2 regions of the Lactobacillus sp. B4026 genome follow, and region 2 is predicted to be linked to the other one. Evidence: riboswitches for the same ligand, from Rfam matches in the RefSeq annotation. Region 2 holds a riboswitch; the other holds the start of a gene.
What was found. Region 2 has a riboswitch for thiamine pyrophosphate ahead of J3U69_RS00210 (ECF transporter S component). Riboswitches for the same ligand answer to the same signal wherever they lie in the genome.

Region 1 (3,184 bases), on a different contig from region 2:
TTTGCATGCGTGGAATAATGTTGAGTGCTGCTAGGACCCCATATGCGAATTTGCTAGGTAAATGAAAATTTTGTTCAAATGAACGTGCCAATTCTTCGGCACTAGTTTTTTGGGCGACACAGCAGATTGTCAGCGTGTAAACGTAGATTCTGCTAGAAAGACTTAAAGCGTTGGTTAAATTGGGCTGAGGTGCAAACCAGTAGAGTGTGGCAAACACGGTAAAGGCCGCAATTAACGGCACGGTAAAAGTTAACAGGAGATTTTTAACTTTCATGTGGCAGTAAAGCAAATAGCACGTGCAAAAGCCGATAATTAGCACATTGGTAATTAGACTGGTTTTAAAAGATATTTCAACCGAAATAATTAAAGCGACAATGAATTTAAAACTGGGATTCATAACTAGCCTCACTTGTCTACGTATGTTAATTGTTGCTGGTCAAATACAAGGTGGTAATCGCACCAATCTGCCAAATTAGTTAGTTCATGGCTGATAATCAGAAGTGTCTGCCCCCTTTTTTCCTGGCTTTCGCGCAACAGACCCATTACTTTTTGTGCCGATTGGTGATCTAAGCCGCTTAAGGGCTCATCAATTAATAAAACGTCTTGATCAGCAATTAGCATTAATAAAATTTGTAATTTCTTTTGTTGACCGCCCGAAAGTGAGTAGACGACTTGGTCTAGTGTCTGGTCAAGATCAAGGTCTTTCACCTCTTTCGCAATTTTTTGATCGGAATAAAAGTTGCTAGTGCGCATTTTTTTACTTAGGTTAAGCTCATCTTCAACGGAAACGTTAATAAATTGATCACTTGCACTTTGAAATATCTGCCCGACTTGACGCAAATATTTTCGCATGCGTAAGTTGCGAATTTCTTTTTGGCGGTAAGTCAAACTACCAGTGTATGTGAGCATCTTGGTTAGCGCATTGAAAAGCGATGTTTTCCCCACACCATTAGGGCCAGTGATTAGGGTGGCTTTGCCTGCCACAATCTTTAGGTGCTCCTGCTTTAGCAGTAACCGGTTCTGCTTAATTAAGGTATTAGTAAGTTCAAAGCAGCTTGTTTCATTAGTTGGTAGGGCAAAAGAATAATGCTCGTGGTGGTCATTTTGCTGAAGAAGCTGCTTTTTTTCGGCAGTGCTTAAGGCAGTAACCTGGTGACCGGTAAATTTAAACAAACAGTCACAAATACCCTCATAATCGGCTAGAACATGGTCGCTTAGAATAATTGTTTTTCCTAAGTCACGAAGATGAGCCAACTTTTTAATTAAAAATTGGCGGGCAGCAGGGTCGCAACTTGCAAAAGGCTCATCAAGCAGAAAAAGATCGACATCCATTGCAATTAAAACAGCAAGAGCTACTCGTTGCTGCTCACCGCCAGACATAGTATTGATTTTTTGATCAAGCAGCTGGTCGATCTGGGCAAAAGAAGTTGCTTTTTGCAATCGTTTTGAGTAGTGCTCACGGTCAATTTCCAGGTTTTCAAGTGCAAAAATGATCTCTTCACGCGGTGTTGCCATTGTGAATTGCTCGCCAGCATTTTGAAACATCATTGCACTCTTAAGCCCATTAAGATCAACAGTTCCGCTAACTTTACCAGCATATTTAGGATAAAGGCCAGCTAAAATTTTTAATAGCGTCGATTTACCGCAACCTGTTGGCCCGATTAATAAGGAAAATTTGCCCGTCGGGATATTAAGATTAACATCTTGCAAAATAGGCTTTTTTTCATCATATGAAAAAGTAAGGTTTTTAGTTTTCAGCAATTTTTTAACCAATCTAAAAAAGTCGCCATGGCATAATGCCAGGCGACGTTAAAATTCAGTGCTTTTCCCTTCGCTGGCATTATCCATAGCAGGTTCAGTGGGTATATTCTCAGCCAAGATGGCACCCCAATATTTCAGGTCAATTATACATAAAAGCAATTTTCTTGTCTAGTTGCGGCAAATTAGGCGTCGTTAATAGCACTTAAGGCTCAACTTCTATCACAGATGTTAAAAACATATAAATAGCGGCGCTTTTTGCTATATAATAAAATCATGAAAATAAATTACTAATTAGAAGGTGACATCATGGCAGCAGTTAAGCTAGAACAATATTTGGCAAGTGTATTGGATTCAACTAATGCGGATACGAATGAAGTCCGGTTAAAGCCCGGAAACAAGGCCTTTAACCTGTTTAGGGTTTACCTTGAAAATCATAATACGGGTATTCACCGGTACCAAACCAGCAATCCCACAATTCTGTACGAAGCTGAAGGCATGGCAAAAACTAAAATTAACGGACAAAACTTAACTTTAAAAGCGGGTAATTTGCTGTTTTTGCAAGAAAAATGTGGCTATGAGGTCGAAAAACAAGGGAAAAATGATCTTTTGGTCAAATTAGAATTTAGTTCAAAGGTTAATTGCGCGGATTTTTTGGGAGAAAAAGCAACGCTCAATTCACGTGAACAAAAAGTAGCCGAACAGCTTGTTCAAATTCTCAAGACTAAGAGACTATTAAGTTTGCGCTGCTCACAAATGTCGCGCCCGAGTCAGTTAATGAAAAAAGTTATTGATGAATATTTAAACCACAATCTTTTTACGCGCAGTATTATTGCCGCAGAATTGCGAATACTTGTGATTACGGCAATTAGAAATCAAGACTTGGAAACAGCGCCAGCTAATCAACATAAGTTTGCGCAAACGGCGTTAGAACGTTACATTGATGCAAACTATACTGATATTACTTTAAATGAAACAGCAGAACACTTTGGACTCAACCCGAATTACTTTTCCAGTTTAGTTAAGCAAAAAACTGGTAAGAGCTTTGTTGAACATGTCGATGAACGCCGCATGCAGGAGGCACGCAATTTGCTTGCTCGGCCTGACATTTCGGTTAAAGAAATCATTGCGCGGGTCGGTTATAATGGTAAATCGTTCTTTTACAAAAAATTTAATGAATATTACCATGAAACGCCGGTACAAATGCGTGCGGAATTGTTTAGACAGGCCAATATCAATTTAAAGTAAGAGCAATATTTTTATCAAAAAAGGAGCGGACTATTTTGCAGAGCGCTCCTTTTTAAGTTACATTTTTTCCAAACGTTTAATTCGGTCACTTGTAGGCGGGTGACTGTCGAATAAGTGGGTAAGACCATGTCTTTTACGTAGCGGATCTTCGATATACATGCCAGCACTACTTGGATCA
Region 2 (3,184 bases):
GAACTGCTCATCACTAGTATATATTTGACGGAACCAGCCTCCTTCTTGGTGAGGCTCAAGGTTCAAACTTTTAATATAATCTTCTCGGTTCATAATTTTTGCTCTCTCCACGCTCAATTAGTCAACTTCATTAAGTTAAACCAAGTAATTCTTTTGCATTTGCTCTTTAAAATCTTGTGGCAGTTTCAAGCCGTCAGTAAAGTAGTGATCAAAATCACCGTAATGCTTTTTAACGGTTGAAAAGTATCTTTCCAGGTATTGGCGTTCAACAGTTAACGCAATTGCTACATCGTTAAGGTTATTAGGATCCATCTTATCTTTTAAGTATTCTAATATTTCGTCGTTAGCTTTTTTACGAGCAGAAATTGTTTTTAAGTAGTCAGTAAAAATCTGCTCCTCACTAACATCCAAGCTCTTTAAAATTAAGGCTGCAGCTACCCCTGTTCGGTCCTTACCGGCAAAGCAATGAAAGGCAACTGGAACTGGATCAGTCATTAACGTTAGCAAAAAGTCGTGATAGCCTTGCTTAGCAGATTCTGCCAATGCTAATTCTTCATAGGTTTTCAGCATGTCCTGTTCAACATGGCTGTTGGCCGAAACGATTTCATCAACACTAGCCTGATTTGTGCCAGTATCTTTTAGCACATCAATTATTTCATAATCTAATTCTGACCAAAGATAGTCTGGATATTCTTGTCTCTCCTCATCACCGCGAAAATCAACCAGTCGCTTTATTTTGTAGTAGTTCTGAACACGATCTTTTTGTTCGTCGGTTAAATCAAATAGTTGACCACAACGAAAAAGTAGCCCTTCTTTAACCTTTCTTCCATCCGAACTAACATAGCCACCTAATGAACGCCAATTTGTTATCTCTGTAGTCATAATTCTCCTTAAACTTATTATTTATTAAAACTTTTTGGTTTTCATAAAGGAATATTATAATTTTTATTGAATTCTACGTCCATGATTTTCGCAAACTAATTTGTGTTTCTTAGGCTTTTTTATAAAAAAACCGCAAAAAATATTTTGCGGTGCTAATTTTAATTTAAGCAATTTTGGGCTTTAATGCCTGATCAAATAAGTTAGTAATCAATTTTACCAAAACGCCGTCAAAGACAAGCGCAGAGAGTATACAAGTAATAAACATGATAACTTGCAGTTGGATGCTATACTTACTCCAGCCGTACAAAAAATATGTTGGAATAAAACTACCAAGGCCGGCAAAAAAGGCCCCTGTTAGTACGCTTTGCCAAGAAAATGCTTGATACCGACTTTTTTGCGGGAAAAAGCCAATTTCATTAGTTGCACCTTGAATCACACCAGACAAAATTGTTACTGCGCCCCATTGGCCGCCAATAGCCATTTCAACAACTGCTGCCAATGTTTCACCAATTGTTCCTGAACCAACCGTTGGCACGAAATACATCGCTAAGGGAGCTGCCATTAGCCATAATCCAGAAAAAACAGTATCTGTTACCGGAGCAAAGCCGGTCGGAAGCAGTAATAACTTAATTAAATTGTAAGCCCAATTAAATCCATAAGTGTAGATTACTCCCATAATAATTCCAATTAAAGCAATCAGGATAATTGCTTTAACGTTCCATTTTGATGATCTTGTAAACATAAAAATACTCCTAACTAACATTCTAAGTCAGTAGGAGTACTCTAATATACTTAATAACACTTCCCTAGCGCAGGTATTGTCCTGTTCAGGTTCGGAGGGTATTTCTCAGCTAAATGTGGCACCCCTAGTGACTTTCTTATCTTTTTGCCTATTATAACACAATATCAAGCAGACATTTTAAGTTATTCAATTAACTAGCAATTTAATTAAAATTGACTAAAACTAGCCAACTTTTCTTTAGTCAAATCACGGATAATTGCACAAGTTAAGTCAACTGAGGCCTTAAAGTCTTGATATGCGCTAAAGCAGTAGGCCGAATGCTCGTAACGCACTGGAATTCCGATAACAATTGTTGGCGCACCATTTTCATAGTAAATTGCCGCACCATCTTGTCCGCCACCGGTCCGAACCGAACGAGTATATGGAATATTGTTTTTATCCGCTATTTCACATGCGTATTGTTGGAATTTTGGATTAGGCAAAAATGAAGTGTCCATATCACGCAGCATTGGCCCGCGCTTTAAGCCTGTTTGAGAAAGCCATTTTGGAGTAAATGTATCATCTGCTGGACATGATTCAAGCACAATCCCTAGATCTGGCTTAATACTTCTAGCTGTTACATACGCTCCCCGTAAGCCGACTTCTTCTTGACTTGAAAGTGCGGCTACAACGTTAAAGTCAGTCTTTTCGCCGTTAAGATTAGCCAAAACATCAGCCATTGCAGCTGCACCAAACCGGTCATCAAAATCCTTACCGAAGAAAAGACCAGTTTTTTCATTGTATTCGCACTTGACGTCAACAAAAATGGGACAACCCGTATCAATTTTATAGTCATTAATTGTTTCTTCACGAGAACTAGAACCAACATCAACTGACATATCTTCTACTTCTGGTACATTGTCTCGTTCTTCTTCAGTCATGAAGTGTGGTGGCTTAGTTGCCACTACGCCAGGAACATATTCACCGTCACGGTTTCTAATCTTTACCCGTAAAGCTGGAATATTATATTTAACCCAGCCGCCAAGCGGAACAAACTTGATCATTCCGTTTGGTCTGACTGCCTGAGTTATAAAACCTACGGCATCAGAGTGGGCATCAAGCTGAATGATTGGCCGGCCAGCCTGATTTTCTTTTTTAGCAGCGTAAACGTTGAGCATCCCATCAACTTTTACATCAGCAATATCCTTTACTGTATCAGTAAAAAGCTTAACGAATTCACCTTCAAAGCCGGAAGTTGAATTAGCATCCGAAAAAGCTTTGAGCATTTTTATTTCTTGTTCTTTTTCCATCGTTGTAATTGACCTTTCGCTTATTAAACCTTATGTTTCATTGTAGCAAAAAGCAGTAATTTAAGCTATTTCTGAAATAATCCTACTGCTTTTAGCAAAATTAACAATTTTGTCCGTAATTTGGGTACAAAACTGCTAAAAAAGTTTAAAACGAGCTACTTTTTCATATTAAAAATGATATAATCGATTTTATTAGGAATTTTGAGTTTTAAGTGAAGGGTAAATAAATGCCGAAAAACGACAATATTGATAATATTATTGATCATAAATT

Region 1: another riboswitch for thiamine pyrophosphate. It lies ahead of J3U69_RS03585 (ATP-binding cassette domain-containing protein); the one in region 2 lies ahead of J3U69_RS00210 (ECF transporter S component).

Annotation. Positions count from the first base shown of each region.
Region 1 is NZ_JAFNPD010000003.1:56,414-59,597, forward strand. It holds gene J3U69_RS03580 (energy-coupling factor transporter transmembrane component T family protein) at 1-397, opposite strand, end outside; gene J3U69_RS03585 (ATP-binding cassette domain-containing protein) at 406-1,773, opposite strand; TPP riboswitch at 1,810-1,900, opposite strand; gene J3U69_RS03590 (AraC family transcriptional regulator) at 2,068-3,006, shown strand; gene htpX (zinc metalloprotease HtpX) at 3,064-3,184, opposite strand, start outside.
Region 2 is NZ_JAFNPD010000001.1:15,527-18,710, reverse strand. It holds gene J3U69_RS00220 (cupin domain-containing protein) at 1-93, opposite strand, end outside; gene J3U69_RS00215 (tyrosine-protein phosphatase) at 136-882, opposite strand; gene J3U69_RS00210 (ECF transporter S component) at 1,046-1,624, opposite strand; TPP riboswitch at 1,669-1,760, opposite strand; gene J3U69_RS00205 (M42 family metallopeptidase) at 1,831-2,913, opposite strand; gene hpt (hypoxanthine phosphoribosyltransferase) at 3,141-3,184, shown strand, end outside.